4 regions of the Duganella sp. GW821-FHT01E12 genome follow, and region 1 is predicted to be linked to each of the others. Evidence: predicted binding sites of a transcription regulator. Region 1 holds the regulator's gene; each other region holds the start of a gene.
The links. Region 1 encodes sigma-54, which starts transcription at its own class of promoters, with help from an activator protein. Its sites were predicted from a motif close to TGGCANGNAANCTGCTTT; they were not measured.
Positions count from the first base shown of each region.

Region 2: AC07WS_RS24990 (pilin) is a predicted target of sigma-54. The motif match lies at 3,507-3,524, and genes of this name have one in related genera.
Region 3: pedF (cytochrome c-550 PedF) is a predicted target of sigma-54. The motif match lies at 3,251-3,268, and genes of this name have one in related genera.
Region 4: pepA (flocculation-associated PEP-CTERM protein PepA) is a predicted target of sigma-54. The motif match lies at 3,787-3,804, and genes of this name have one in related genera.

Region 1 is NZ_JBWKWR010000001.1:999,136-1,007,118, forward strand. Features, by position in the region: gene lptC (LPS export ABC transporter periplasmic protein LptC) at 1-187, shown strand, start outside; gene lptA (lipopolysaccharide transport periplasmic protein LptA) at 216-815, shown strand; gene lptB (LPS export ABC transporter ATP-binding protein) at 818-1,570, shown strand; gene AC07WS_RS04315 (RNA polymerase factor sigma-54) at 1,576-3,054, shown strand; gene hpf (ribosome hibernation-promoting factor, HPF/YfiA family) at 3,132-3,491, shown strand; gene AC07WS_RS04325 (enoyl-CoA hydratase/isomerase family protein) at 3,583-4,668, shown strand; gene AC07WS_RS04330 (Lrp/AsnC family transcriptional regulator) at 4,675-5,139, shown strand; gene AC07WS_RS04335 (VOC family protein) at 5,236-5,610, shown strand; gene rapZ (RNase adapter RapZ) at 5,617-6,477, opposite strand; gene hprK (HPr(Ser) kinase/phosphatase) at 6,672-7,607, opposite strand; gene AC07WS_RS04350 (PTS sugar transporter subunit IIA) at 7,674-7,983, opposite strand, start outside.
Region 2 is NZ_JBWKWR010000011.1:113,320-121,302, reverse strand. Features, by position in the region: gene AC07WS_RS25000 (hypothetical protein) at 1-1,857, opposite strand, end outside; gene AC07WS_RS24995 (flagellar brake protein) at 2,223-2,933, shown strand; gene AC07WS_RS24990 (pilin) at 2,996-3,454, opposite strand; gene AC07WS_RS24985 (FHA domain-containing protein) at 3,651-4,226, opposite strand; gene sucD (succinate--CoA ligase subunit alpha) at 4,298-5,179, opposite strand; gene sucC (ADP-forming succinate--CoA ligase subunit beta) at 5,193-6,362, opposite strand; gene AC07WS_RS24970 (DUF2889 domain-containing protein) at 6,440-7,024, opposite strand; gene recX (recombination regulator RecX) at 7,306-7,758, opposite strand; gene recA (recombinase RecA) at 7,832-7,983, opposite strand, start outside.
Region 3 is NZ_JBWKWR010000022.1:1,408-9,390, reverse strand. Features, by position in the region: gene AC07WS_RS30005 (TonB-dependent receptor) at 1-1,863, opposite strand, end outside; gene AC07WS_RS30000 (substrate-binding periplasmic protein) at 1,890-2,720, opposite strand; gene pedF (cytochrome c-550 PedF) at 2,735-3,211, opposite strand; gene AC07WS_RS29990 (hypothetical protein) at 3,335-4,747, opposite strand; gene AC07WS_RS29985 (prohibitin family protein) at 4,750-5,988, opposite strand; gene AC07WS_RS29980 (response regulator transcription factor) at 6,184-6,876, shown strand; gene AC07WS_RS29975 (sensor histidine kinase) at 6,879-7,983, shown strand, end outside.
Region 4 is NZ_JBWKWR010000002.1:398,956-406,938, forward strand. Features, by position in the region: gene AC07WS_RS07075 (MerR family transcriptional regulator) at 1-881, shown strand, start outside; gene prsT (XrtA/PEP-CTERM system TPR-repeat protein PrsT) at 950-3,697, shown strand; gene pepA (flocculation-associated PEP-CTERM protein PepA) at 3,894-4,802, shown strand; gene AC07WS_RS07090 (acyltransferase) at 4,866-5,525, opposite strand; gene AC07WS_RS07095 (hypothetical protein) at 5,921-6,184, shown strand; gene AC07WS_RS07100 (DUF4209 domain-containing protein) at 6,442-7,983, shown strand, end outside.

The DNA of each region.
Region 1 (7,983 bases):
GCGCATGACGACCTCGACCTTGACGGTGTACCCGGACGAGGAACGGATGGAAACCACCGCGCCGGTGGCGCTGGAAATCGGCAACGCCACCGCCAACGGCGTCGGCATGAAGGCCAACAACGCCACCCGCGAAGTGCAGCTGGGCGGACGCGGGCAGCTGGTGCTGCCGCCGCGCCCCGGCCATTGAAGAACCAACGATGATGAATGGAATGATGATGAAAAAATTGATGTTCTCGGCCGCCGTGCTGCTGATGGCGGCCTGCGCCGCCCACGCGGAAAAGGCCGACTCCACCAAGCCGACCACGATCCAGTACGACGATCTGCAGATCGACGACGTCAAGCAGGTCAAGACGCTGATCGGCAATGTGATCCTGACGCGCGGCACGCTGCTGCTGAAGTCGCCCAAGGCGGTGATGACCACCGACCCCGAAGGCTACGACTTCGTCGTGCTGACCAGCACGCCCGGCACGCCCGCCACCTTCCGCCAGAAGCGCGACGGCGCCGGCGACCAGTGGGTCGAGGGCGAGGCCGAACGTATCGAGTACAGCAACAAGACCGACCTGGTCAAACTGTTCTCCAAGGCCAAGGTGCGCCGCCTCGAAGCGGGCCGCCTCAGCGACGAGGTCAACGGCGAGTTCATCTCCTACGACAGCCGCAAGGAACAGTTCGCCGTGAAGAACACCGTCACCGGCGAGAGCAAGCCGGGCGCCGGCCGCGGCACCATGGTGATCCAGCCGACCATCCGCCCGGCCGCGCCGGCCACCGCGCCTGCAAGCACGCCGGCCGCGTCCACGCCGCCGGCCACGGAGAAGTGAGCATGGAACCATCCTGCGGTAGCACCCTGATCGTACGCGGCCTGCAAAAGACCTACGGCAAGCGCCAGGTCGTGCATGACGTCTCGCTGCAGGTCGAATGCGGCGAAGTGGTGGGCCTGCTCGGCCCCAACGGCGCCGGCAAGACCACCTCGTTCTACATGATCGTCGGCCTGGTGCCGTCGGACGCCGGCAGCATCGACATCAGCGGCACCGACATCTCCTCGCTGCCCATCCACCGCCGCGCCTCGCTCGGCTTGTCCTACCTGCCGCAGGAAGCGTCGGTGTTCCGCAAGCTGACGGTGGAAGAAAATATCCGCGCCGTCCTCGAAATCCAGAAAGTGGACGGCAAGCCTTTATCCAAGGCTGCCATTGATGAACGGCTCAATACCCTGCTGGCCGATTTGCAGATCGAAAAGCTGCGCGAGAACCAGGCGCTGTCGCTCTCGGGCGGCGAGCGCCGCCGCGTGGAGATCGCGCGCGCACTGGCGACCAACCCGCGCTTCGTGCTGCTCGACGAACCATTCGCCGGGGTCGACCCGATCGCCGTGATTGAGATCCAGCGCATCGTGCGCTTCCTCAAGGAACGCGGCATCGGCGTCCTCATTACCGATCACAATGTGCGCGAGACGCTGGGCATCTGCGACCGCGCATATATCATCAACCAGGGCACGGTATTGGCTTCAGGCCGGCCAGACGACATCATCGCCAACGAATCGGTGCGTCGCGTGTATCTGGGTGAACACTTCCGTATGTAAAACCCATGAAACAGTCTTTGCAACTGCGCACGTCGCAGCACCTCGCGCTGACGCCTCAGCTGCAGCAGTCGATCCGGCTGCTGCAACTGTCGACGCTGGAGCTGCATCAGGAACTGGAACAGCTGCTGACCGATAATCCGCTGCTGGAGCGCCTCGACGACCCGCTGGACCGCTCGCTGCGGCTGCTGTCGGACGGCGCCATCAGCCAACAAGCCCCGGTCGGCGACGCGCCGCCCGAAGGCCCGCCCAACGCCCAGGAAGCCCCTGCCGCCGACGCCGACAACTACGACGGCCCGGCCGCCGACACCGAAAGCACCAGCAGCGACGCCGACGTCGACTGGAGCGACGCCGGCCGCAGCAAGGCGCCCGACGACGAGGATTCGCGCCCGCAACTGGAGGCCAGCCACTGCACGCTGCGCGAGCACCTGATGGAGCAGATGCGCGTGACGGTGCTGGAGATGCGCGACCGCGCGCTGGTCGAGCTGATCATCGACGCGCTGGACGAGAACGGCTACCTGGAGGAATCGCTGGACGAGATCCACGCCCGCCTGCCGGAGGAGCTGGAGGTGGACCTCGACGAGCTGCGCACCGCCTTGTCGCTGCTGCAAAGCTTCGACCCGATGGGCGTGGGCGCGCGCAACGCGTCCGAATGCCTGGCGCTGCAGATCAAGCGCCTGCCGGGCATACCGATGGTGACGCGGCGCATGGCGCTGGCCATCGTGGAAAATCATTTGACCTGGTTCGCCCAGCGCGACTTCAACAAATTGAAGAAGGCGTTGGTGTGCGACGACGAGGATTTGCGCGAAGCACAAACCGTCATCCGCCAGTGTAATCCGCATCCGGGCTCGGCGTTCGCGTCGGACGTGTCGGACTACGTGGTGCCGGACGTGATCGTCAAAAAAGCGCGCAACGGCTGGCAGGTCAGCCTCAACAACGACGTCATGCCGCGCCTGCGCGTGAACGCCATGTACGCCAACCTGCTCAAGCAGGGAAAAGGCGAGGGCGCGATGGGCGCGCAGCTGCAGGAAGCGAAGTGGCTGATCAAGAATATGCGCCAGCGTTTCGACACGATTTTGCGCGTCGCACAAGCGATAGTAGAACGACAAAAGAACTTTTTCTCCCATGGCGCGGTTGCCATGCGCCCCCTTGTGCTTCGCGAAATTGCTGATACACTGGGTCTACACGAGAGCACTATTTCTCGCGTAACAACTCAAAAATATATGCTGACCCCGCATGGCATGTTTGAGTTGAAATATTTCTTTGGTAGCCATGTCGCCACCGAAGCGGGGGGGGAAGCAAGTTCGACGGCGATACGCGCACTCATTGTGCAATTGACAGGAGCAGAAGACCCGAAAAATCCTTTATCCGACAGTAAGATTGCGGACATGCTGGGAGAACAAGGCATGGTGATTGCGCGACGAACTGTTGCCAAATATCGCGAAGCGTTGAAGATCCCGCCAGTCAGTCTCCGCAAGTCTTTGTAGTTCCTTGGTTCCTGCGCGCCCGGTAGCAATGGGCCCCGCACTAACCGTAAGAAGCGACATCATCTTTAGGAGTGTGTATGAATCTCACCATCAGTGGACATCATCTCGAAGTGACCTCGGCCATCCGTGAATACGTGCAGAGCAAGCTGGAACGCGTCACCCGCCACTTTGATCAAGTGATTGATATTGCTGTCATCCTGACTGTAGATAACCTTAAAGAGAAAGAGAAACGCCAGAAGGCTGAAATCAACCTGCGCATGTCGGGCAAGACCGTCTACGTGGAAAGCCTGTCCCAGGACCTGTACGCCGCCATCGACACCTTGGTCGACAAGCTGGATCGGCAGGTCATGAAGTACAAAGCCAAGGTCCAAGAGCACGGCCACGATGCGATCAAGCATCTCCCGGATAGCTACGAACCCGCTGCCGCCGCCCTATAACAACGGCCTCGGCACCATCAAACTAAGGGCGCACTGGCGCCCTTTTTTGCGCCCGCATAGAATAGGGTTTTCACCACTATCCTGCGACCTCATGAGCGAATACGTCCACACCAGCGTCAGCAACGGAACCGGCTACATCACGCTGGACCGGCCCAAGGCCTTGAACTCTTTATCGCTGGCGATGGTGCGCGATATCACGCAGGCGCTGATGGCGTGGCGCGACGACAGCGGCATCGCGGCCGTCGTCATCCGCAGCAGCAGCGAGAAGGCCTTCTGCGCCGGCGGCGACATCCGCTTCTTCTACGACGCCGGCCGCGCCACGCCGCAGGGCGGCAGCGCGCTGGTGGAGGATTTCTTCACCGAGGAGTACGCGCTCAACCACCTGATCCATTTTTATCCCAAGCCCTACATCGCGCTGATGGACGGCGTGGTCATGGGCGGCGGCATGGGCGTGGCGCAGGGCGGCCCCGATTGCCGCGTGCGCATCGTCACCGAGCGGACCAAGATGGCCATGCCGGAAGTGAACATCGGCCTGTTCCCGGACGTGGGCGGCAGCTACTTCCTGTCGCGCGCGCCGGGCAAGCTGGGCTGCTATCTGGGCGTGACCGGCGTGACCATCGGCGCGGCCGACGCGCTGCACGCGGGCCTGGCCGACCACTTCGTGCCGGGCAGTGAGATGGCGGCGCTGTCGGCCCTGCTTGACGCGACGCCGGGCGCCGGCTTGCGGGCCGCCATCGCCGCCTTCGCCGCGCCGTTCAAGGACGCGGCGGGCGACAGCAAGCTGGCCGCCGAACGCGCCGCCATCGACCGCCACTTCGGCGCCGGCTCGGTGCCGGCCATCGTCGCCTCGCTCAAGACGGACGACAGCGCCTTCGCGCAAAAAACGCTGCAGGTGATGGCCACGCGCTCGCCGCTGATGATGTGCGTGACCCACGAGCTCATCGAGCGCGGCGCCGCGCTGGACGTCGCCGGCTGTCTGCGCATGGAGCGCACGCTGGTGCGCCACAACTTCGAGGACGGCGAAGTGATCGAAGGCGTGCGCGCGCTGGTCATCGACAAGGACAACGCGCCGCAGTGGAAGCCGGCGTCGCTGGACGAGGTGGACGCCGCCATGGTGCGGCGTTTCTTCGAGCCGGTGTGGCCCGACTACGCCCACCCGCTGCGCCACCTGGACTGAGCGCCGATGACCGTCGAACTGGACCGACTCGATATCCAGATATTGAACCTGCTGCAGGAGGATGCGGCGATCCCGCTGCGGCGCATCGCCGAGCAGGTGCACGCGTCCGCCGCCACCTGCCAGCGCCGCATCGCCCAGCTGCGCGCCAGCGGCGTGCTGGTCAAGGAGGTGGCGCTGGTGGACCGCGTGCGCGCCGGCCGTCCGCTGACCGCCTTCGTCACGGTGCAGCTGGAGCAGCAGAACACCTCGCTGCTGAAGATGTTCGAATCGCTGATGCGCGAGGAGGCCGACGTCATGGCCTGCTACGAGGTGGCGGGCGAGTTCGACTTCATGCTGGTGGTGACGGCGGTGTCGATGGAAGCGTTCCAGGCGTTCACACGGCGCGTGTTCACGTCGAATAACAACGTCAGCAACTACAAGAGTTTGCTGGCCATGAACTGCGCCAAGTTCGAGACCAAAGTGCCTTTGTGAAGATAGAATAATTCTTGCACCGGAGCGGGCGATTTTGCAATTTTGTCTCACGGCCGCTGGGTATGATGGGCCTTCCCAATTCAGGAGGACCGCATCATGATCGACCATGTTTCCATCGGCACCCGCGCACTCCCGCGCGCCACGGATTTCTATACAGCCTGCTTCGCGCCGCTGGGCTATACCTTGCAGCACAGCGACGCCACGCAGGTGATCTACGGCGCAGACGGCGTCTGGAGTTTCTGCCTGTACCCGTCGGCAGGCGAGGGCGCGCTGGCCGGCGACCGCAGCCATGTCGCGGTCACGGCGCCCAGCCAGCAGGCTGCGCGGGAATTCTTCGACGCGGCGATGGGATCGGGCGCGACCGCACTGCGCGAGCCCGGCCCGAGGCCGGACATCAACGAGCGCTATTTCGGCACCATGATCAAAGACCCGGACGGCCACACCATCGAAGTGGTGCACTGGAGCCGATGACCAGGACTACTGCTCGCGGTGGCGCAGGATGACGCGTTCGGATTGCTGGAAGTAGGCCGCCAGCTGCTCGGCCATGTAGACCGAGCGGTGCTGGCCGCCGGTGCAGCCCACCGCCACCGTCAGGTAGCTGCGGTTGTCGGTCTTGAAGGACGGCAGCCATTTTTCGATGAACACGCGGATGTCGTTCATCAGGTCCAGCGCGCTTGGCTGGGCGTTGAGGAACTCGATCACCGGCGCGTCGCGCCCGGTCAGCGGGCGCAGGGTCAGGTCGTAGTAGGGGTTGGGCAGCGCCCGCACGTCGAACACGAAGTCCGCGTCCAGCGGCACGCCCAGCTTGAAGGCGAACGATTCAAAGAACAGGATCAGCGGCGCGCGCTCGATCGCCACCAGGTCCTTGACCCAGGCGCGCAGTTTGTTGGCGCTCAGCTCCGAGGTGTCGATCACATGGCCCAGCTGCTCGATGGCCGAGAGCCGCTCGCGCTCTTCCGAGATGCACTCGATCAGCGTGCGGCGCGCCGCCGGGTTCTGCCCCGGCCGCAGCTCGTGCGACAGCGGATGGCTGCGCCGCGTTTCCGAAAAGCGCGCCACCAGCGAATGCGTGTTCGCGGTAAGGAACATGACCTTGACGTCGTGGCCCTGTGCGCGCAGGCGTTCGACGGCGGCCGGCAGCGTGGCCAGCGATTGGGCGCTGCGCGCATCGACCGCCACGGCCAGCGCCTCCAGGCCGTCCTCGACCAGGGTGTCCACCAGGCTGGCGAGCAGGGCGGGCGGCAGGTTGTCGACGCAATAGTGTCCCGTGTCCTCCAGGACGTTCAGGGCGACGGACTTGCCGGAGCCGGAAATACCGGTAATGAGTACGATGCGCATAGCCCGGGATGATACCGCAGGCCGGCGAAGCTTGCCCATCCTGAGCGCTTTTAGTTTTCGCAATGATGCGAAAAAGCCATGGGGCTTAGTCGCCGCTCATCGCTTGTCGCTGGCGGTGGAGCAGGGAATTCGCGGGGCATCGCCCCGAGCCTGCGGAACGGCCTGCCCATGCATGGGCAGGCTCCTTGGCGCCATCAATCGCCGCTCATGGCCTGCCGTTGCCGTTCCATGAACTCCTGCAGCGTGTCGATGCCGCGCAGTTGCAGGATGGTGTTGCGCACGGCGGCCTCCAGCAGCACCGCGATGTTGCGGCCGGCCGCCACCGGGATCACCACCTTGCGGATCGGCAGGCCCAGCACGTCCTCGGTCGGGAACTGGAACGGCAGGCGCTCCACCTCCTCGTCGGCCGCGCCGCGCCGCACCAGGTGCACGATCAGCTTCAGCCGCATCTTGCGGCGCACGGCGGTCTCGCCGAAGATGGCCTTGATGTCCAGCAGCCCCAGCCCGCGCACCTCCAGCAGGTTCTGCAGCAGCGCCGGGCAGCGGCCCTCGATCATGTTGGGCGCGATGCGCGAAAACTCCACCGCGTCGTCGGCCACCAGGCCGTGCGAACGCGAGATCAGCTCCAGGCCCAGCTCGCTCTTGCCCAGGCCTGAGTCGCCGGTGATCAGCACGCCCACGCCCAGCACGTCCATGAACACGCCGTGCATGATGATGCGCTGGGCCAGCTTCTTGGACAGGTAGACGCGCAGGAAGTCGATCACCTGCGCGGCCGGCAGCGGCGTGGAGAACAGCGGGATGTTTTTCTCGTCGCAGATGGCGAGGATGTCGGGCGGCGTCTCCAGCCCCTGGGCGATGATCAGCGCCGGCGGGCCGCCGGCGATCAGCTCGCCGATGACGTGGGCGCGCGTGAGCGACTTCAGGCGCTGGTAGTAGTTGATTTCCTGGTGCCCGAAGACCTGGATGCGGCCCGGGTGGATGGTGTTCAGGTGGCCGACCTGATCGGCGGCCGAGGCCACGTCGCCGGAGATCAGGCGTTCGCCGCCGGGGAAGCCGGCGAACCAGCCTAGCTGCAAACTTTCGCGATTGTCGTCGTAGAGGCGTTGTATCGTCAGCGGAGTTTGCAGCATGGGTCGTCTTTACAGGAGGATGAACTGGAGCTTAGTTTAACCTATTGTCTGACGACCAAGAAAATCTCAACCTGCCGCTTGCAGGCTGGGCACCCAGTTGATGATGCGCGCATGCACCGATTTCGGATCGGCATCCGTGCTCAGCGCGGTGCGGAAGGCGTCGTCGGAGAACATCTCGGCGATCTCGGACAGGATCTCCAGGTGCTGCTGGGTGACGTGGTCCGGGATCAGCAGGAAGAACAGCAGGTTGACCGGCTTGCCGTCGGGCGATTCGAACGGAATCGGCTCGGCCAGGCGCACGAAGGCGGCCAGCGGCGTCTTCAGGCTCTTCATGCCCTTGATGCGGCCGTGCGGCACGGCGACGCCATGGCCCAGT
Region 2 (7,983 bases), on a different contig from region 1:
GCCATTGGCGTCGTAGGTAAAAGTGGTGCGGCGTTTAGGCGCTGCAATCTGGGTCGGCAGACGCCATGTGGGGTGCCACGCAGTGGTGATGGTCCTCGCGCTGACCGTGCCAGCAGCTTCAATCCGCGTCAGCTCCAGATTGCGCGTCAGGTCGTAGGTATAAGTAGTCCGGTTGCCGTTAAAGTCGGTCGTTGACGATACGTTGCCGTTGGCGTCGTAACTGAGTGACGTCGACACCGTACCGGTCCCTGTAGGCGAGGGTTTGGTGATGCCAGAGCTTTTGACCACGCCCAGCACGGTGGCAAAATTGTAGGTGCGGGTCGTGCCCAATGGATCAATGACCACTGTTTGCTGATTCGGGTACGGATAGGATAGCGAGAATTTCAGCGTACCCGCTGCGTGCTCGGTAGAAATCGCGGAACCGATAGCTGCATATTTAAACGTGGCATATCGATTGTTGTTTTCATCAACGATGCCGGTCAAGGCGAACGGCTGATCCCTATTGGCCGTATAGGCCGGTTCGTTATACACGTAGCGACGCACTTTTCCGTCCGGGTAGGTAACCGACGTCAAATTATTCTTGCTGTCGTAGGCATACTGGTAGACCCCACCTGCCGGATCCGTCATGGTATTCATCAAACCCGTGCTGGTATAGCTGAAGCTCAATTGATGACCGAAGACATCGGTCACAGTCAGCAACAGCCCGGCAGAGGGTGCAATCGCAGGCGCCGTGTGCGTGTCGCTATAGGTGTACGTGGTAATTCGGCCGTTGCGGCTGGTCGAACTCAATAACAATCCATTCAAATCGTAGCTTTCAACAGCTTCCGTTTGGCCATTGATCACGGTCCATCCGTTTTGAACGCCGCCAGCATCCAGCGATGGCGATATCCTGTCATTGATGTCCGCCCGTGGCTTGAATGAATTCCCACTGCTGAAATACAGCATGTTGCCGCCGGCGCGACGCAGGCCAATGTCATTCGTGGTGCCCACTGAAGCATATGGGTAACAGTACGGGAGATGGGATGAGCTGCTGACGGCCAGATAACAGCCCGTCCCATTTTGCGCATACGCCGTCGGCGCGCTCAGGCTGGCGGCGAAGGATGAGTAATTGTGCTCCCATCGCTTTGTGCTGCTCCGATAGGTTCGAATGAAAGAAAGCGTGCCGCTGGCATTGGTATAGTCTGTCTCTACCTGCTCCTTCACTCCCGTCGACGGAAGAATTGGATTTCCTACGGATGGGTTGGCAGACGGTACGGCGTCTGATTCGAGTGGCGGATCGGCTGGCGGGGAACCCGGGACTGGTGGCGGTGGTGGAGAGCCGCCTGCGCTACAGGTGCAATCTGAAGGAGGGGGTGGTGGTGGCGGCGGATCAGGCTGGTCCGGCGCTGAACACAGCCCAGCCCCATGAGGTAAATCGTAGGCGGTAAATCCACTTGGGCATTCGAAAGTAATGAAATTACCAATATTTACCGCGTAACCCTTTACTACAGGCGGATTCGGCGGATTTAAAGTAGTGATGAGGTACGTTTCAGTACCCGTCCACCACCAATTACTAAGGCTCGCATTGTAGTACTCCGACGTATAGCTTCCACGGCAATCGGACTGGCCATACGCACCGCAATGCTCTTTGGCATACGAATCCGCTGCCGCATCGTGATCGGTAAAATAGGCAGACCCTCCCAGATAGACTTTTTTCGCTTGAACATAGGTTGTCGCTTGGACAGAATTTGCCAGGATAAATAATGGCAATAGAAGCAATATATTTCTGGCAATGACGGTGAAGCGCAGTGGCGATTGCGGTTTTCGGGTCTGAGTCTGCATATTCACAGTCAATTCATCCATTGAAATCGGAATCACACAAACATTTCCACATGGAAATTTCAATCGAGTATGGCACATAGCTCCAGCGCAATTCTCTCGAAAACCCACGTGTTACAAAAATCCCGGTTTGACCGCTCAATCACGTCAGGATAGGGAAAAGTTTACAGCGCGCTTGTGGCGGCCGCCACCGGAGCCAGCAAGCTCACGCGTTCCATGAACTCCAAAACGCAACGGTTTTCAGCGTTGCGCCCCCCGCCAGTTGGCCGGTCTGCGACCGAATAGCAACCCATCGTATTGTCTGATTGTTACCTTTGATTGGCGCGTATATAATCAATGTCGCAGAAGTAATTTTTGACGTAGGCCTCACCGTACCCGCCTCGCGCATACGAGAAAGAATTTGAATGAGCAGCAACCCTCCACCGAGCGAAGCCAAGACTCAGGAATACGAATTCGAGCAGATGAACCTGCAGGTAGGCGGCAGGATACAGTTCATCACCCATCGCACCATCAAGCCGATCCAGCACTTCTCCACGCTGATCGGCTGGGCCAAGGACGAGTATATGATCGTCAAGGTTCCGTTCGAGAACGGTGCGCCGATCGCCCTCAACGATGGCGACAAGCTGACCATCCGCGTCTTCTCCGGCGTGAACGTGTGCTCCTTCTCTTGCGTGGTGCAGCGGGTTTTCCCGCGTCCCTTGTTTTATGTCCACCTGTCGTTCCCGGTGTCCATCCAGGGCACCAGCCTGCGCGCGGCGATGCGGGTCAAGGTCGACATCCCCGCCCAGGTGACCTCACCCATCGGCACCACCTCGGTGTTCCTGGTGAACCTGAGCGTGTCCGGCGCACTGATCGAATCGTCCAAGAAGCTGTCGGACGACGAGACCCAGGTCGGCCTGTCGTTCTACCTGATCGCCCAGCCCGGCAACCGCCAGGTGCGCATCAATCCGAATGCGACCATCCGCAACATCAACGTGGTCAAGCCGGCCACCGGCGACAAGCCCGAGGTGTTCACCTACGGCGTGCAGTTCATCGACCTGGACCCGGTCCACTACACGATGCTGCAAAACCTGACCTACGAAGCGCTGATCGCCGACCGCCAGAAGATCGTCTGACCCGCGTTTCTGTGGACGAAAAAAAACCCGGCAGCTGCCGGGTTTTCTACGTGATCAACTGATTAGTTGTTCTTCTCGATCGCGGCCTTGGCAGCGGCGTTCGCGGTCGATGCGGTAGCGGTCCAGCGTACATTGGTACCGCCGGCAGCAATCACTGGCACAAAGGTGATGGTGGAGCTATCAACGTCCTTGCCCACGCCAGTGTTGAAGGTCATCAGGATGGTGCCGCCGGTGACGGTTGCGGTAGCCACTTCCTTGGTTGCGGTAAAGGTTGGAATGCCTGCTGCGCCGTCCGAGCAAGTGGTCAGCGTACCACCGGCTTCTTGAGCGCACAGCGCCACGGCGGTTTTCAGCGAGTCGACTGCGCCCAAGGCGTTGGCGACCTTGGCCTTCACGGTGTAGTCGCTGTACGCTGGAATCGCGACGGCGGCCAGAATGCCGATAATGGCAACCACGATCATCAGTTCGATCAGGGTGAAGCCGGCCTGGGCTTGTTTCTTCATCATTTTCATGGATTTCATTTTCGACTCCTGGGGTGTGTTGAACTACAAAATTGGGTGGGACACTGTGCTAACTGCAATTGGTGTGCCACCCCATTTTTCACCCCGAAACCGGCGAAACCTGCCAAAAACTGTCGCTTTTCACCGCCCGGACTGCCGTTTTTTGTCAGTCGCCGCGCCGCAATTTGTCAACCGGCCGGGCCGCTGACAAATATTGTCAGGCGATGCGGAAGGCCATTTGCGTTCCGCCCAGGTCGATCACGTCGCCATGGTTCAGGCGCTGCTCCTGCTTGCCGAGCGCCACGCCGTTGACCAGCGGCGGCTGCGCGCCTTCCTGATGGCTGATGGTGTAGGCGTCGGGATGGCGGTGGATCACCACCACCTGCACGCCGGCGCGGCCGAGCGTGGTCTGCGGCTTGGTCAAGGCCATTTGTTTGCCGGCATTGTTGCCGTTTAATACTTCGATCTGCGCCAGCAGCGGCGCGGCCGCCATCATCGGCCGCACGCCGTCGGCGATGAACTCGATCTGGAACTTGGCCATTTTGATCACATCCTGGTGCTGCAGGAAGTGCTTGCCGATGCGGTGGCCGTTGACGAAGGTGCCGTTGGTGCTGTGCAGGTCTTCCAGAAAAGAGTCGTCCAGGATGGTGACGATGACGGCATGGTCGCCGCTGACGGCCGGATGCGTCAGCACGATGTCGTTGCGCGGGTGACGGCCGATGGTCATCCGCTCTTTGCTCAGTTGTACTTGCTGTTCGACTTGCCCATCCCGCGAGATGATGATCTTCGCCAATCTGGTCTCCAAAACAAAAAAAGGGGAGCGCTGGGCTCCCCTTCATTATTCCACACTAAAGCAAGCTGTTATTACAGCATGGCTTTCAGCAGACGCGCCATTTCGGACGGGTTCTTGGTGACGGTGATGCCGCAAGCTTCCATGATTTCCAGTTTGGCTTGGGCGGTGTCGGCGCCGCCGGAGATCAGCGCGCCGGCGTGGCCCATGCGCTTGCCCGGAGGAGCGGTCACACCGGCGATGAAGCCGACGACCGGTTTTTTCATGTTGTCTTTGATCCAGTAAGCCGCGTTGGCTTCGTCCGGACCACCGATTTCGCCGATCATGATGACCGCGTCGGTATCAGGATCGTCGTTGAACATCTTCATGACGTCGATGTGCTTCAGACCGTTGATCGGGTCGCCGCCGATGCCGACTGCCGACGATTGGCCCAGGCCCAGCGCGGTCAGCTGGCCGACTGCTTCATAGGTCAGGGTGCCCGAACGCGATACCACGCCGATGCGGCCCTTCTTGTGGATGTGGCCTGGCATGATGCCGATCTTGATTTCGTCAGGGGTGATCAGGCCTGGGCAGTTAGGGCCCAGCAGCAGGGTCTTGGAACCTGCTTTAGCCATGCGGTCCTTCAGGGCCATCATGTCGCGGACAGGGATGCCTTCGGTGATGCAGATGGCCAGATCCATTTCGGCTTCGACAGCTTCCCAGATCGCGGCGGCCGCGCCTGCTGGCGGGACGTAGATCACGGACACGTTGGCGCCGGTTTCTTTTTTCGCTTCGGTGACGTTAGCGAAAATAGGGATGCCTTCGAAATCTTCGCCGGCTTTCTTCGGGTTCACGCCTGCCACGAAGGCGGCTTTGCCGTTCGCGTAGTCGCGGCAACCGCGGGTGTGGAATTGACCGGTCTTGCCGGTAATACCTTGGGTAACGACTTTGGTATCTTTATTGATCAGAATGGACATGTTGATTCCTTAATTAAGCTTGACCGGCAGCGGCGGCGACTACGCTCTTCGCTGCATCTTCCATGGTGTCGGCTGCGATGATAGGCAGACCGGAATCGGCCAGCATCTTCTTGCCCAGGTCTTCGTTGGTGCCCTTCATGCGGACCACCAGCGGCACGTTCAGCGACACGGCCTTGACCGCGGTGATCACGCCTTCGGCGATCACGTCGCAGCGCATGATGCCGCCGAAGATGTTGACCAGGATGGCTTTCAGGCCTGGGTTTTTCAGCATGATCTTGAACGCTTCGGTCACTTTCTCAGCCGTGGCGCCGCCGCCTACGTCCAGGAAGTTGGCTGGCTCGCCGCCGAACAGCTTGATGGTGTCCATGGTGGCCATGGCCAGGCCGGCGCCGTTCACCAGGCAGCCGATGTTGCCGTCCAGGGAGATGTAGGCCAGGTCGAATTTCGATGCTTCGACTTCGGCTGGATCTTCTTCGTCCAGGTCGCGGTAGGCGACGATTTCTGGTTGACGGAACAGCGAGTTGGCGTCGAAGTTGAACTTGGCGTCCAGTGCGATGACCTTGCCCGAACCGGTCAGGATCAGTGGGTTGATTTCGGCCAGCGACGAGTCGGTTTCCCAGTAGGCTTTGTACAGGCCTTTCAGGTTGGCGACCGCGTCGGCGATCGAAGCTTCCGGCACGCCGATCTTGGCGGCGATGCCGGCCGCTTCAGCGTCGGTCAGGCCGACGGATGGATCGATGGCGATCGAGTGGATCAGCTCCGGGTGCTTTTCAGCGACTTCTTCGATGTCCATGCCGCCTTCGGAGGAAGCCATCAGCACCACGCGCTGCGAGACGCGGTCGGTGACCATCGATACGTACAGTTCTTTCTTGATGTCCGCGCCTTCTTCGATCAGCAGGCGGCGTACTTTCTGGCCTTCAGGGCCGGTCTGGTGCGTGACCAGCTGCATGCCCATGATTTGCTCGGCGTATTCCTTGACTTGTTCCAGCGACTTGGCAACTTTCACGCCGCCGCCTTTACCACGGCCACCGGCGTGGATCTGTGCTTTCACAACCCAGACTGGGCCGCCCAAGGTTTCAGCAGCTTTGACTGCTTCTTCAACGGACATGCACGGAATACCGCGCGGAACCGTCACTCCGTATTTTCGGAGGATTTCTTTGCCTTGATACTCATGGATTTTCATGCTGGCTTCCCTTCTGATGCTGATGTGTAAAAATCGGTTGATACTGCGAAATGTGTGAAACTGGTAAGCAGGGATTGCTACGCGCCACCTGGTGCTGCTTTGGCCACCCAGCGCGGGTAAAACTGCGCCACTGCCCCGCCGTCGGTGCGCAGGGCATGGCATTTGTCGAGTTGAAACGGCTTGTGGCGCGGCACACCTTGGTCTTCGGTGGCCGCGTCGTTGGTCGACCAGACATCGTTGGCGAACGCCTGCACCGCGGCCGTGGGCAGGATCTGCGCCAGTTCGGTCAGGTGGGTGCAGCCGGCGGTGCCGGCCAGGCGTTGCTTGAGCTCGTGGCGGAAACCCTTCATCAGGTTCAGGCCGACGAGCTGTTTCTTGTAATCGGGGGCGATGGTGTCGCAGTAACCGGGATACGGCACGGCATCGGATGCGGCTTCGGCATCGACGATGGTCAGTTGCAGATCGACGGTCAAACGCAGGTGCAGGTCGTGCAGCGGGGTGCCGGCAGCGCGCGGGCCGGAGGCCAGCATGGTGTCGATGACTTTGATGTCGGTGATATGGGCGTCAAGATCCCACAGGCCGTCATCGCGCGCGTACGCTTGGACGGCAATTGCGCGCGTGTGCCGCAGCGCACGTCGGGTAACTGGAGTTGACAGGGACATAAGACCGATGCCGCTCTCGCGGCAGAAATTTAGTAAGCAGCCATGTGCTGAATCGCACGTGTCCGCAGCTTCTACGGACAACTACCGCACCTGCGGCGCTGCAAAAACCCCAAAAGTGTAGCACATCGGTGCCTCAAGTTGCGCCAGAACATAACTTTGAGCGCTGAAAATGGCCGTTTCGTGAGCCTTTTGGCAAGAAATTCACCAGTCTTATTTCTGTCATGGAAACATTACATGGTGCGGTGCGGTGGTACCCCTGCCTGTGGATTTGGGGTTCGATCTCACTCGTCTTCCGGCGCGCCTTTGAGCGCGGTCTGCACGGCGCGCTGGGAAAAGCCCCGCTGCAGCAGGAATCGCATCTGCTTGTTGCGTTCCTGCGGATCGGCCGCCACGGTGCCGAACTTGCGGTTCCACACCTCGACACAGCGCTCGGTCTCGCCCTCGGCCAGGCCGGCCTTGAGCTCCTGCAGCTCCTCGCCCTTGATGCCGTGGCTTTGCAGCTCGGCGACGATGCGGCTGTTGCCGAAGCGGGCCGAACGGCGGTGGATCAGCGCCTCCGAGAAGCGCTCCTGCGACAGCCAGTTGTTCTTTTCCAGCAGGTCGAGCAGGGCTTCGACATCGTCGCCCTCCTCCGCGTAGCGCGCCAGCTTGCGGCCCAGCTCCATGCGGCTGTGCTCGCGCATCGACAGGAAGCGCAGGGCGCGTGCCTTCAGGCTCAGTTGCGGTGCTGCCATAAAACCCTCTGCGCAATGAGAAAACCACCGGCTGAATCAACAGCGCGGTGGTTCGGGATAAAGCGGACGCCGCTTACGCTGCGTCGGCCTTGTCGCCCTTGTCCGCCTTGTCGACGGATTTCAGCTTGACGACGGTGTCGCCCTTGTCGGTGTTAAGCGGCGGCAGCGCGCGCACGCCCAGCGATTCGCGCACCTTGTTTTCGATTTCCCACGCCAGCTCCGGAC
Region 3 (7,983 bases), on a different contig from region 1:
TGAGAGATGCTGTGCCGCGCTCCATTCAATGCCCAACTTCAGCGTGTTGCGCGGAAGGCCCGCCAGGCGGGTTCCCGGCGTCACGTGGACGTTGCGCGTGCCGTTGCGCAGATCGCCCTCCATGTCGTAGACCGCGTCCAGGTAGCTGTAGCTCCATCGTGCCGTCCAGTCGCCGCTCCGGTAGCTCGCGTTCAGGTCTGCTCCTTGATGGCGTGTCCGGCCGAAGTTGGAAAAGTAGCCCTGCTGCGCAATGCCGGCGCTGCGAAACAGAATGTCGTCGCGATTGACGGTGCGGTACAGCGATACCGCCGCCGTGCCACGTGGGCCCTTCCAGCGGGCCCCCGCTTCGGCGGTGCGTGATACGACCTGCTTCAAATACGGATCCGATTGCAGGCCCACCGGCAACCGGCACGGCTGCCCCGGATCGGCGCAACCCAGTTCGATCACGGTCGGCACCCGGTTGCTCTGCGACAGATTGGCAAACAGCGTCCAGCCGCCGCCCATACGGTGCGCGGCACCGATGGCGGGATTGAGCTTGCGATAGCCGAACGTCTCGGCGGGCTGCTGTATATCCTCGCGGCGCAGCTGGTTGCTGACCGCCGCGTGGTTGTAGCGGGCGGACATGGTCAACCAGGTGTCGGCGTCCACGGCCCAGGTATCGGCGGCGTACACCCCTGCCGCGCGCGAGTGGCCGCTGACCGATGATCCGGCCTGCCGTTCGGCATTCGCATCCGGGACGATTGTACGATCCAAGGCAAAGCCTGCGTCCTGCGCGTACTGCGCAAAGGCGACGCTACCACGGTCGAACGCGACTCCGGCGGAGAGCTGATGGACGCCTGCGTCTCTGCTGAAATGCGTACTGAATCCCTGGCTGCTTTGGCGCGTCTCGGTCGTGTTGTAGCTGGCCGGGTACGGGCTTTCGCCTTCGGCATAGGCATCGTTGATATCGCCGTTGACGGTACTGCGACGGCTATTGCGCGCATACACGGTGGTGCTCAACTCCGTATGCTCGTCGTAACGATGCGTCAAGCTGAAAACAATCTGGCGCACGCGGTTGCTGGTCTGGTCGGGCGAAGTGTAAACGGCGCGGCGGTTTTGTACATACATGTCATCGGGAAGCAGGCCATTGCCCACCAGGCGGCTGCGGCCGGCCAGCAGCGCCAGGCTCCACTCGTTATCGCCGTTGGCCCCAGCCAGCTTGACGTAGGCATTGGCCAGCCGTCCACCCGAGCTATCGCGCCAGCCCTTATCGTTGAAGACCGTGCCCGCGATGAAAACGTTCCAACGTTCGCCGCTGTCGTAGCCATAGGCCAGGTCGGCGCGTCGCTGGCCATTGCTGGTGCCCGATATGCCAAGGTCCGCACCCGGATAATTTTTCCCGGACTTGGTCGCCAACACCAGCGCGCCGCCAAGCGTATTGAGGCCGTATAGCGGGTTCGAGCCCGGTGCCAGCATCACGCTGGCGATCGCCGCTTCGGGCAGCATATCCCAGTTGACCACATCGCCGAATGGCTCGTTCACGCGCACTCCGTCGAGGTAGACGGATATGCCCTGTGACGCCCCCAGCACCGGCGAGGCGCGAAAACCGCGATAGGTGATATCGTTCTGGAACGGACTCCCGGAAATCTCGTTGATATTCACACCGGTCAGGTTGCGCGCCATGAACTCGCCGAGGTTTTGCCCTGCAGCCGCGCCCACCGCCGCGGCATTTGCCGTTTGCACCTGGTACGGCAACTGATTGCGGTCGACGCCCAAGCCGGGCAATGGCGCGACGCCGACGATATCCACCGACAGCATCGCGGTGGCCGGATACACAGCCACCGCGCCATCGGCCGCCGCAGCCGCGCCGCAGGCGAGCAGCATGCCCCCCGCCACCGCAGCCCCACGCATCACGGCATCTGCTCGTGCACGCCGTGCCGGGCGAAGATGGCTTGCAGTTCGCCGCTGGCCTTCATTTCATTGACCGCCGACTGAAGCAGTCGCGCCATCTCCTGATCGTCTTTACGCACCGCCATGCCAACCGCCCACCCTGCGCGCGGCAAACGCTGGAACGCCACCTCGTTCAGGGGGAAAGCGGGATCGTCGCGGAATACCGCATCGATCTCCGAACGGTTGGCCAGCACCGCATCGAGCTGGCCGGCCTTGAGCTGCTCCAGCGCTTCCGCAGCTGTATCGAAAATCCGCACCTTGTCGCGGAAGCGCCCATTGCCCTCGCCCAGCAGCACCATCGCGGCAATGGATACCTTCTCGACGCCGATGGTCTTGCCGCTCAGCGCATCGATGCCGTCGAAGGCCGGCATGCTTCGCGCATTCCGTACCAGCCGCACCGTCTCGACATGGTAGGGCGCGAAGATGGTGACCTTGCCGTTTTCGTTCATCAGCTGGGGCTCGACCGGCACATGCAGCAGGATGTCCGCCGGCCCATATCCCAGATAGTGGCCCTTCCAAACCATGTTGCGCAGGTCGTCGCCAAGGTTCTCACCGGCGGGAAAAGGCAGCAGGCTCAGTTTCAGGCCCAACCTGGTGGCCAGTGCCTGCGCCAGTTCGACATCGATGCCTGCGCCCCGCTCCGAGAACGGCGCGAACTGTTCATACACCGCCACCTTGAGCGAACCGGATAGCCGGATCTTGTCCCAGTCCGCATGCGCGGGCGCAGCGCCGCCCAGCATCGCCGCGACGAGGGGAATCAACACGCTTGCGCGCATACGGAAGTTCGACATGGTCTGCTCCTCGATCAGTTGGCGGCGTCGCGGCGTGCTTCAAGATAGGTCTTGATGGCCCACATGGCTTCCTGATTGAACACGCCCTCGAATGGCGGCATGTACACGGCGCCGTTACGCACCTTGCCGTGCCGGATCGATGTCAGAAAGTAGTTGTCGGTCTCCTTGTAGCAGGCCTTCTTCTTGGTGTCGTTCTTGACGTCGGTGCAATCGCGATCCAGCTGGCGCAGGTCTGGCGCGATGCCGCCGGTGACCGCTTCCAGGCCATGGCAGCGGGCGCAGTTCTGGTTATAGGCCGACGTCCCGATTTTCAACGCAAGCTTGTTGCCGCGATAAGGATTCTGGTCCAGCCATTTTTCGCCGAGCGGCGTCAGGCCAGTGGTATCCACCGCTTGCGGCACGACGTTGCCGTGTGCGGTGGCGTAAAGAGATGTCGTGGCTGCGGCGGCGATAACGGTCACGATGGCGAAAATGCGGAATGGATGGTGCATGATGTCTCCTGGCTGTTTTAATGAGTGATATACAGCCATTGAGCAAATGCCATGCCACGCATTTTCCGCCTTGACCCATCGCACACCTGCTCCAATTTGGCACAGCTGTCACAGCGCGAATGTTCAACGCAGGCTGACGGTCTGGCGCTTCCAGGCCGGGTCCTGCCAGCGATAGAACATGCTGAGCGACGAAGGCTTGTCGGCGGCCTTCAGCGTCGCCAGCGTATTGATCTCCACCAGTTCGAAACTGCGCTTGAACTTTCCGTCGACACGGGCCTCCCGCGCCACCAGCATGTTCTGCGAACCGGGCACCCAGCCCGCAAATTCGGCATAGCCTATATCCGGATCGGCGGCGGCCGGCGGCAGCACGTCGACCAGCCACCCAGCGCTGGTCTGGTGGAACAGCCACATCTCGCGCCAGCCATCCATCGGCTGTACTGCCAGCGACAGGGCCGTGTTTTGTGCATTGGCACGCGCAGACGCAGGCCAAACGACGCCGTAGCTGCAACGACGCGCCAGCGCATGCTGCTGATCGTGTTTCGCGTCCACCAGCACGATGCAGGTTTCTCCCGGCTGCCCGGCCAGTGCCATCACACGCAAGCCGCCGGCGGAAGGCGTTACCGGACCTCCGGCGGCCCAGCGCACGCTGCCCACGCGCACGCCCGCGTCGGCAAATGCGCTGGCATCGTCCTCGGTCAGCTCCGCCGGTTCGACCGACCCCAGTTCATCCAGGGCGCGCTGCGCAGCCTGTGTTGCCGGTTCGCCCTTGCGCGCCCGCGCAAAAGCCACCGACGACCACACCGCCGCGCGCCGCATATGGATGCGGTTGCGCATATGGGGCGCAAGATCCTTCAGATCCACACGCTCCAGCACTTCGGCGCGCCAGTCATCGAGCGCCACGCGCGCGCCGGGACGCAACGCAGGGTCCACACACTCTTGCCGCGTCAAGCCGAGTACCGCCGCCGCGCGTTGTTGCGGTTCCGAGAGCATCGCCAGCACGCGGCGGAAAGCCTCGCCGTCATAGCACAGCTGCATGCGCCCTTCCCGTTCGAAGCTGCGGATGCCGACGCCGTAGTTGGCAACCTCCTCCAGATGCGCAGCGATTGTGGCATCGCCTTGCTTGCCTTGTTTGGCGGACGCGCGCCGCGCCAACCGTTCGGCCATCGTGCCCAACGCATCGAAGGGTTCCGCCGTGATGGCGCTGGCCGGTGCGGCCTTCAGGTAAGCCGCTGCATAGCTGATACCCAGCGATTCCGCGCCCGGCGTATCGCGCAGGAAGCGCACCACCGACAGCAATTCCGGCGCGTCGGCCGGCGCCAACGAGATCCTGCGCACTTGCGAGGCGCGGATGTAGCCGGCGCGCTCACGGCGGTAATCGTAGACCTGCAGGAAGTCCTGCTTCTCGCCGCGGATCTCCAGGCTGTCCCCCTGCCACAGGACGGCCTGCTGCTGCGCACTGTCCTTGGGCGCAGCGCGCAGCGCGGCCTGGTCCTGCGTAACGATCGCCAGTACGGCGGCAGCTGCAATCATCGACATGATTATTGTCCTTCCTTGGTGCTATCCGCCACTTCACCGCTAACCGTCGCCATGCGCGGCTGCTTGCCGTGCTGGCTGCCCAACAGCGCCGAGCCGATAAACCCGCCATCGGTCGGCGACGGCGCGATGATGACCGATACCTTGTCCGACAATTTGTCCGCCATCGTTTTCTGGATCAGCAGGGGATTACGGGTAATCAGATCGCCTTCGCGCTCCATCTGCGCTGCGGCCACCTTGCCGACCAGCTCCTGGCGATACGCTTCCGCATCCGCCAGCTTGCGGCGCGAGTCGGCCTCGCCGGCGGCCTCGATGACGCGCGCCTGCGCATTGCCCTCGGAGGTTTTGATGCGCGCCATTTTCTCCGCCTCCGCCTCCAGTTTGCGCTGCTCGATCTGCTTCTGCTTGAATGGCAGCACATGCGCCATTGCCTGCTCCTGCGCCCTGGCCGCGATGATCTGTTCATTGCCGGCCGCCTCGGCGGCCTTCTCGCGGCGGATCTTATCCGCGTCCGCTTCCAGCGCGGTTTGCTTGACCTGCTTTTCCTTCAACTCCAGCGTGTAGCGCATCTTTTCCGTTTCCAGTTCTTCGGCCAGCAGCTTTTCCATGCCTGCCTGATACTCTTCCGGCAGCGTGATCTTGCCGATGGTGATGCCGCGCAGCGTGACGCCATCGGCAGCCAGCTTGGGTTTGAGCTCCGCCTCGATCGCCTGTTGGATCTCGGCGCGCTTGGTCGAGAAAATCTCGCGCACCGTGTAGCGGGTGAACACTTTGTAGATCACGCCCTGCACCGCCGGCTCGACGATAGAACCGTTGATATCAGGCGGCAGCGACTGCGCCATCGCGGCGACGCGGTTCACATCCAGCGCATAGCGCACCGACATGTCCACGCCCAGCGCCAGGCCTTCGACCGACTGGAACGGCGCCTTGTCGCCGCCGCTCGGACGGTACACCTGGTCACGCAGCGACACCTGCCGCAGCACATGCACGCCGGGCACCATGAACACGGCGCCATCGCGTACTGTCATGGCGGTACCGGTCAGCTGGTTGGTGCGGATGCCCAGGCTTCCTGGCGCCAGCTTGGCAATCGGCGGATGCGTCGCCAGGCCGTAGACCGCGGCGCCGGCCAGGCCCAAGGCCACCACCATCGCGCCATTGCGGCGCATGCCGTTCACCGCAGCGCCCGCGCCGCCGCTCAACGCCGCGCGCACCGCCTGCACCATCCGCTTGATCCGTTCTGCCATGATATTCACCCACTCCAAGTTATTTGATTTCAGGGACTATCCCTGAGATGCATGGTGCGCCGGATATGGCGGAAGTATCAACGCCGCGGTCGTCCCGCTATCCTCCGGCGATGTGAAGAAATCCTCACAGCCGGTTTGTGACTTTTTGCCTAAAACCGTGGATACTCGCTGCATTGACAGTCAGTGGAGTACATCATGGCCAAAGTCGCCGTCATCGAGGACGATCTGCCGACCAGCAATCAGCTGCGGGCGTGGATAGAATCGGCGCGGCCCGGCATCGTGGTCGACCAATGGTTCAGCCGCGACGACGCCGAGGCGGCGATCGCGCGCGAGCGCTACGACCTGGTGGTGCTCGACATCGAGCTGGGACGCGAGCGCCATGCCGGCGTCGCCATCATCAACGCCATCAACAAGCGGCACGCCACCCCGGTGCTGGTGGTATCGGCGATGCCGGCCACGATCTACCGCAGCATCATGAAAGCACTGGACGCCTGGGACTATCTGCAGAAAGCCACGTTCGAGGAATCCGACTTCATCGAAACCTTCCTGGAGATCCTGCGCTCGGTGAAAGAGAAAGCGGAGCCGGTCCCCGCCGCCGATGAACTAAGCATGGATCCGCTGCGCCAGCGCACGCCGACCTGGCGCGGCCATCGCATCAACCTGCCGCTGACGGCGCAGCGCATCCTGGCGGCGCTGTTCGCGCGGCGCGGGCAGGTGGTGTCCTACGACGAACTATTCGAAGTGGTGAAGAGCGGGCGCAATCGCGACAACATCCGCAAGCACGTCAGCACTATCCGCGACGCCTTCCGCGAGATCGATCCAGGCTTCGCCTGCATCGAGAATATCCCCATGCGCGGCTTCCGCTGGGCCGACACCGAAAGCCGCTGATCGTGAACTGGCGCCGGCTCAGCCTCGTCCCCTATCGTCTGCGGCTGCTGCTACGCGCAGCCTTCGTGTTCCTGATGGCGGCGACGGTGGGCCTGGCGCTATCGGTGCTTCAGCAGGAGAAGCAGCTCAGTTACAAGAATTACCAGGGCAGCTTTCAAAAAACCCGCGTGCAGGTGGCAGCCACGCTGCGCCATCCGACCGGGCAATTGGCTTTGCTGAATCCTCAGCCGACGGTTGCCGGCAAGGCGCTGCATCCATTGCTGCTGCCGTTCGCAGCGCTCGATTTCGACGATCTGCAAAAAGTGCAGCAGGCGGTGGCGATGTCCGGCTGCCTGGCGCAGTATGGCAACAACGGCTCGCTGTGCGTCGGCATCGGCAACAATCCCTGGGCCGGCGGCTTCATTTACGTCGCCGGTACTTTCGACGGCGCGCAACTGGTGCCGCACACGCGTGGCGACCAGGTGGTGGATCAGGCGCACCGCGTCAGGGTCAAGGTCAGCCTGCGCGGCCAGACATACGAGTGGATCGCGCCGTTCGAGGAAAGCAGCGAACCGCAAACGCCGGGACACCGCTTCGGCGGCATGCGCGGGCGCTTGACCGGTTTCGCCGCGGCCGACGTGGCGCGGGCCAAGGCGCCGGCTGTGAAGGACTTCCGAGGGTGGATCTGGCAGAACCCGCGCTGCACAGACCAAACCGCTGCCGACGACGACAGCAGCTGCACGCGCAGCGCTTTCTTCTCGCTGCGGCTGCCGGTCGGCGTGCTGCAGGACGCGCTGTTCGAAAAGCGCCGTCCGGTGTGGCCGCCCGAAGACCTGGATCGCATCGATATCCGCATCGCCGTGCTGCCTCCCGGCGATGGCGCGCCGCTGCTCGACAGCGCCACCGGCCCAAGCGCACCGTCATTTTCGTTGGCGGACTTGAAGCCCATGCTGCTGCCTGGCGAGAGCCTGCAAATACGGCGGCTGGCGGATAGCGCGTCTCCTGCTGCTGCGCTGCCACTGCTGGTTGGCCCGGTCGATCCGGAAGACCAATCCTGGCATTTCGTGACGACGCTGATACGCCATCTGCCGGTGGATGCCTATGATGTCCCGCTGGAGGCGAAGGAAG
Region 4 (7,983 bases), on a different contig from region 1:
CGCGCCTGCACCACATCCAGACGCTGCGGCGCTTCGGCATGTCGCTGGCCGATATCGCCACCTTCCTGGCCAGTCCGGATGCGCCGTTCGCCGACATCGTCGCGCAGCAGATCGCCGCGCTGGGCAAGCAGATCGAGCAGGCGACGATGCTGCGCGAACAGTTGACGCGGCTGCAGCATGTGCTGAGCGGTGGCGGCAGCCCCGAGCTGTCCGACTGGCTGCAGACGCTGGAAAAGATGGATCTGTACGACAAATATTTCACCCGCGAGGAATTGAAGCGCCTGCCCTTCTGGCAGCAGGACGCGCGCCGCAACGCCGCCTGGGCCGCGCTGGTGGCCGAGGCGGAAGCGCTGATGGCGCAAGGCGTGCCGGCGGACGATGCGCGCGCGAGCGACCTGTCGGAGCGCTGGATGCGGACGCTGCAGCACGACACCGCCGCCAATCCCGAGTTCGCGCGCCGCATCACCGTCATGCTGGACCAGGAGGTCAAGGCGCAGCAGCAGACCCGCATCACGCCGGCGCTCAAGGAGTACGTGTCGGCGGCGATGGCCGCGCGCAAACTGGGCATCTACGCGCGCTACCTGGACGCCGACGAGATGCGCACCATGCGCGCCAACAGCGGCAAGAACCAGGACGAATGGATGGCGCTGATCGCCGGCGTGCACCAGCACCTGGAGGACGGCATCGTCCACGATGCGCCGTCGGCGCAGGCGCTGGCGCGGCGTTGGATGGACCTCTACATGTCGCAGATCGGCGGCAATCCGGCCACGCTGGCCAAGATCCGCGCCGCGCACGACCGCGAACCCGCACTACTGAGCGGCACCTGGATCACGCCCGCCATGCTCAACTACATCAGGCTCTCCTACGCCACGCTGGCTTGATCAAGCGTAAGGCGAGCGCCGGAATTGCGTCCTAAGATCGCGGAGGTGCCACCGTCCAGGAGAGCAGCATGACCCGATTCCTCGCCCCGATGCTGCTGACGCTGACGCTGGGCGCCTGCCACGGCGCGCGCGACACCGACTCGCTGATGGCCGAAGCCAGGCAATATCGCGCCAAGGGCGAAACTCGGGCGGCCATCATCGAACTGAAAAACGCCCTCCAGAAAACGCCCAACAACGCCCGCGCCCGCCTCCTGCTGGGCGAGGTCTACATCGAAGCGGGCGACGCCGCCTCGGCGGAAAAGGAATTGCGCAAGGCCAGGACGCTGGGCATGGCGGCGGCGGAAATCCAGCCACACCTGGGCAAGGTGCTGCTGATGCAGGGGCAGTACAAAAAGCTGCTCGATGACGTCAACCCGGACCCTGCCAGCCCACACCAAACGGCGCTGCTGGTATTGCGCGCCAACGCGCTGTTGGGACTGGGCGAAACAGCGCAAGCGCAAATGCTGTTCGACGATTTGCTGGCGAAAAATCCGGACCTGGCCGACGCCATGCTGGGCCAGGCCAAAATCGCCGCGCTGTCGCAACGCCTGGATATCGCCGCCCAACGCATCGAACGCGCGCTGGCCAGGCATCCCGACAATATCGAATGCCTGCGTTTCAAGGGCGATTTATTGCGCGTGCAAGGAAAAGAAGCGGAAGCCCTGCTGGCGTACCAGCACATCCTGGCGCTGCGGCCGAACAATACCCAAGCGCACGTCGACCGCGCCACGCTCCTAATTCAAGGCAACAAACTGGCCGAAGCGCGCGCCGAAATCGACGCCGCCCGCAAGAGCGCGCCCAACAGCCTGCAGGTGTTCTACACGCAAGCCTTGCTTGATTTTCGGGACGCGAAATATCCGGCGGCCCGCGATGCCTTGCAGCAGATATTGCGGGTGATGCCGGATCACATGCCCAGCATCCTCCTGATGGGATCGGTGCAACTGGCCATGGGTTCATATCTGGAGGCCGAGCTATCGCTGCGCAAATTCCTCGACGCAAACCCGCACCACGTCTACGCCAGCAAGCGCCTGGCCGGCCTTCTCATGAAGAGCGGCAAGTCCGACGACGCCTTCGTCGTGCTTGAACCGTTGCTGGAGGCAAACCGGACAGACGTGGAATTGCTGGCCCTGGCGGGACAGGCGCAGATGCAGGGCCGGCATTTCGTCAAGGCGGCCGAGTACTTCCAGGCCGCCAGCGACCTGGCGCCGCGGACGGCCAGCTTGCACACCTCGCTGGGATTGAGCCGCCTGGGCGCCGGCGAATCGGCGCGCGCCGTGGTCGAGCTGGAACAGGCGACAAGGGATGACAAGAGCGGCCGGGCCGGCATGCTGCTGGCGATGACCTATTTGCGCAACAAGGAATACGACAAGGCTTGGGCAGCGATCACGGCGATGGAGCAGCATGACGGGAAAAATCCGCTGGTGCAAAACATAAAGGGCGGCATCCTCCTGTCCAAGCACGACCTGGCCGGTGCGCGCGTCGGCTTCGAGCGGGCGCTGGCGCTGGACCCGTCCTACCTGCCGGCGCTTGAAAACCTGGCGCAAATGGACCTGGCGGAAAAGAAACCAGGGCAGGCGCGCCAACGTTACGAAGCAGCGCTGGCCAAGGACAAGAAGAACGTGGGCCTGATGACGGCGCTGGCCAGGCTCGCCCTGGAACAGAATAACCATGCGGAAGCAATGCGCTGGCTGGAGCGCGCCACCGCCGAACATCCCGATGCCCTGACGCCGGCCTTGCTGCTGGCGAATCTTTACCAGCGTTCCGGCGCCAAGGAAAAAGCCCTGAAGCTGGCCCAGGCGCTGCTGACCAGCCACCCGGCCGATCCCGACGCGCTGGCGCTGTTGGCGCAAATACAGCTTGCGAACGGCAACTACGAAGCCGGGCTGGAAAACTATACCAGGCTGGCCGGATTGCAGCCGGCATCGGCCGCCGTGCAGCTGCGCATCGCCTATGCCCAGGTCGCCCTCAAGGACAACGACGGCGCTCTCGATTCGGTCAAAAAGGCGCTGCGCTTAAAAGAGGATTGGTTCGAAGCCCAAGTCCTCGCGACCACGCTGCTGGTGGAGAGAAAAAACTACCCGGAAGCGCTGGCGATTGCACAGAACGTGCAGCGCCAGCGGCCCAATCTGCCGGCGGGGCTGACCTTGGAAGGGGACATCTGGATGGCGCGGCAAAAGCCGCAGGAAGCGCTGCGCGCCTACGAACAGGCATTCAAGATGAGCAAGTTGCCGCCCCTGGCGATCAAGATCCACCAGGCCCTGCTCATGGCGGGCAAGACCAGGGAAGCGAGCCTGCATGCCGCCCAGTGGCAGCAGCAGCACCCAACCGAGCTCAGCATGCGGCTATACCTGGCCAGCGCCGATCTGGTGGGCGGGCGATACAAGCCGGCGATCAGCCAGTTCGAATCCATCGTCCGGCAAGACCCGAAGAATGCCGCGGCGCTCAACAATCTGGCCTGGGCCTACCTGCAAGAGAAAGACGAGCGGGCGCAGGCGACCGCCGAACAGGCTTACCGCTTGGCCGGCGCCAACCCGAGCATCCTCGACACGCTGGGCTGGATACTGGCCGAGAAAGGCGACACCGGCCGCGCCCTGCCGCTGCTGCGGCAAGCCAACGCGCTGGCGCCCGGCGAGGCCGACATCAGCTACCACCTCGGCCTGGCCCTGATGAAGTCCGGCGACAAGCGCGCCGCGCGCCGCCAGTTCGAACAATTGCTGGCCGCCGCCAAGGATTACCCGAAACGCGCCGAGGTGAAGGCGATGCTGGACACCCTGTAGTGTCGAATATTTTTACAGCCTTCCGCGCCAGTCTGGAGATATTCCAAAAAAACCCTTCCAAAACAATTGCTTATGTATTCCTTCAAACATGGCTTGGCATTTGCTTAGTAGAGGGTAGCTGACTGACTCCATCTGGTTGGCAAAGTTTCGAAGCCCCTCGCGTAGCGATTCTTCATTCATCTAGGAAGGAAACAAAATGAAAAAACTAGGCATACTAAGCGCTCTGCTGGGAGCGCTATTTTCGGCCGCCGCGGCCCAAGCCACCACGCTGAACACCACCACCGCCGCCAACGTGCTCATTGCCGGCAACCCGGGCGAACCGGGCGCCCCCTCCGCCCTGGGCGGCGACGGCATACTGCAGAACTTCACGGGGATAGACTGGCATCAAAACGGCGCGGGCCTGGTGCAGGGCTTCACGCTCACCCCCGCCAACAATGCCGGCGATTTTGCCGACTTCACGCTGACCTATCAAGCGTTCGCCGCCGCCATCGGCAGCACGTCGGCAACGCCCGATCTGCGCGTGGCGCCACCCGGCCCCGCCACCGGCACCTACGAGCTGACCACCACCGCCACCCTGCACGAACGGGCCACCTGCCTCAACGCAGGCTGCTCGACGGTGGCGATCACCTTCACCCCGTCCACCTCCAGCACCTGGACGGTGTATTTCGATAACTCGCCCGATGCCGATCAGGCGGCCGGAACGGGGTTCACGGATGGCGCGATCATGCTGTCCGGTACGTGGGATACGGAACTGTCGACCTTTTTCGCGACCGGCACGTCCGGCACGCCCGGCGCCACCGGCGTTGGCTCGGCGACTCTGACGGGAACGGTGCTGATGACCAACGCGACCTACGTCTCGCCGGCCCTGGCGGGCAGCCGTTTCGACACCACGCTCAACTTCCCCGGCCCCGCCTCGCCTGGCTTCACGCGGCCGCTGCTGGTCAATGGCATCGCGACCGGCCCGAATACGGACTCGCAGTTCGTATTGAATATCGACGGCGCCCAGCAGTTCACGCCTGTGCCTGAGCCAGCCACGCTGGCACTGGTGGCCGCCGGCATCTTCGGCATGGGGTCGCTCGGCCGCCGGCGCGAAAAACGGCAATAGTCCGTGGTCAGGACTCGCACTCGGCAAGGCCGGCGTTTGCAGCGCCGGCCTTTTTTCATGCGCCTATCGCAAGCGGCGCGCCGGGCTGCCCCCCCAAATCTCACCGGATTCGATGCGCGTGCCCTTGGCCACCAGCGAATTGGCCGCCACGATGGCGTTGTCGCCTATCGTCACACCGGACAAGACCACCGCATGCGCGCCTATCGTGACGTGGTTGCCTATCGTGATGAAATAATGACCCAAGGTATCGCCTTCGATCACATGGGGAACCAGCAAGGCGGTTTCGCCGACCACGCTGTTGGCGCCCATCCGCACAAACGATGGATCATAAATAATGCCCGAGCTGTAGGTGTTGGCGCCCAGGCGGGCGCCCAGCCCGAGGTAGATCAGCCGCATGATGGGGATGGGAATAATGCCGCCGCGTATCAGGGAATTGAACAGTATCAGGTAAAACAGCACATACACCTGATAGATGAACTCCTGCCGGGAAGCGAATTCGATATTCCCATCATGCAAGGGCAAGGCCCACATGAAGATACGGAACACGAGCATGCCGTACAGGTAGACCAGGACCACGGCCGCCGCGGTGACGGCCACGCCCCGGAAGTCGCCCAGGCCGGGAATGTTTCCCACGCCGCAGTAGGCGCTCAGCACCGCCAGCAGCAACACCAGCGCCAGCATGAACAAGAAAACAACAATCGCGGAAGGTCTGATTTTTCGCATGAAAAAACTCCCCACAAGAACGCCGATTATAGGAAAAGGGAGGTTTTCCAGTCGCCGGTTTGCCTCGCGTACCAAAGCCTATGCAAGCGATCCTTGATCCCGATCAAAAGGCGCGCAAATGAAAAAGCCGCTGATACCTGACGGCATCAACGGCTTCGAATTTGGTTGCGGGGACAGGATGAGCGTCCCGTTTCTCCTCGGTTCAGGCCAAGCCGTTGAACCTAAAGGGCAATCGCGGATTGGCACTTCCGGGAGCTGGTTCAAGGGTGTGGCACGAAGTGTATCACTTTTTGGTTTACAAACTCACCCATCAACATGCTATATTTGCAACATGAACATCATTCCACGTCGTATTTTGCGACTCTACTGCTTTGCTCCCAATAGAAAGATTCGTTATGAATGGAATTTTTTATGCGGCTGCGTTTTTAGCTGTTGTGGTTGAGTGGTTTCTCATCAAGCCAGAATTTAAGATGTCGCCCTCATGGACCATTGCAATAATCGGACTTTTGTTTGTTGGAATAACAGGCAAGGCGATGTGGGAATTTTGGAAATTCATCACGGCGAACGCTGGGAATTTTAAAAAAATATTGACGGCCATTGGGTTGTTTCTTTTCCAATTTGTGCTGGCTGCGGTCGTAAAAATGTTCTTTAGCTCTTAGCGAGCCGATAAAGAGTAAAAACAATATAGGTGGTCAAGCACACAGCCACAATCGCCGCAGCAACGTCAAAGGGATCATGTGGGTTGACCCGAATGTTCATTGGGGAGGCAGCTTGGAGAAGTTGGACAAATGTGAAGTTTGTATTCATCGCAGCTCCTAGTGGTTTTTAAAGTTTTTCATCTTTTTCAAAGCGGAAGTCAAGGGGCGGAAATTTCATCCCCTCCCTACTTCAAGATTGATATATGCCCGTAGTAATCTTGCGCAAGCTCGGTTCTCTTATTGAGGAGTATGAATCCAGAAAGACATGGATAGACACTCGTGCGCTTTCGGGTGAGCTCGAATCGTTGATCCCCGAGGTCGCCGCTTTGACCAATGACGAACGGCGCGGGTGCGTGGCCGAGATTGTCGGCCACCGCTTCATGACCACGACGCCCGCCGACCGTGGGCCGTGGGACTCCTACTTCGGGCCGGTGTCGTCGGGCGTTGACCATGCCGGCAACGAGGTCCACGTCCCCGACGCCAGGCAGATCGAGGCCGAGGTCATCGAATACTGGAAGCTCCGCTCCGAGCAGACGCCGCACCCGATCCTTCGCGCACGCTACGCCGACCTGGCGTGGGAGATCGGCAGAATTTGGAACAAGGGCCACCCTGGCGAGACTCAGATCGAGTTGCCGCGAGAGCTGGCGCAGCGGGCCGTCGTCGCCTACTTGGACTCGGTCAAGCTGCACGATCCGGCCGATCCCTTGAAGCTGCTCCAAGCGTGGCGCTTCTTGGATCGGGCGCTGGGCCTCGCGATCTCCATCAAGGACCAAGCGCTGATCGACCGCGCCAAGGCGGCGGCCTTCGACTTCAACCGCGCAAACCGGGCCGCCGGGCATGCGTTCCAGTGGTGGCTGATCGACGACCTCGCCTTCGACCGCAAGGGCTTGCCCCTAACTGACGCCGAGCGCGCCGAGCTTCTTGGATGGCTTGGAGAGTCCCTCGACGCGTGCGCCAACATCGCCGACCCGCAGCGCTTCGACCCGCACCAAGCGTTGCAGGCCGCCGACAGGATCGCCCGCTGGGGAGCCAAGGCCCGCAAACCCGAGCTGGGCATCGCGGCGTTGAGGAAAGCCGGCGGAGCGTTCGAGGCGTTCGCGAAGCAGGCCAACGCGATGACGGCCATCGCCTGGCTCGAAGACCTCAGCGCGCGCTACCGCGACAACAATCTGGCCGAGGACGCTTCCCGCGTGGACGCGGCCATCATGGCGCGCAGCGACGAGGCGCAAAAGTCGATGAAGCTGTCTTCGACTGAGATCAGCGTGACGGCCGAGGAGATGGAGAAGTGGCTCGACGCGCTGACGGCGGACTCGCCGAAGCTGGCGGTTGGCCGGATCGCCTTCCACCTGATATCAAAGCCCGAGGACTTGCGCCGAGAGATCGAGGAGATCGCCGCCAACGCGCCGATGCACGCGATGATATCCATCACGCTTATGGACGACCACGGCTTCACTGCTGCGACCATCGGTTCGGTCAAAGACGACATGCCCGGCCGGATTATCAACGCTGCCGCCAACCACATCGGCGCAGGCAGTCCTTGGCTCCACCAGGCGTTGGCTCGGCTCAAATCTCGTTGGAGCGTGGACGCCGAGGCGCTGCTTGAATTGCTGGCCCAGAGCCACTTGTTCCCTCCACGGTCGCATGGCCTACTGCGCGCGGGCATCGAGGCGTGGTTCACGGGCGACCACGTGAAGGCCATTCATGTTCTTGTGCCCCAGGTCGAGGCTGGCTTGCGTGAAATGCTGCGCGCCTATGGCGAG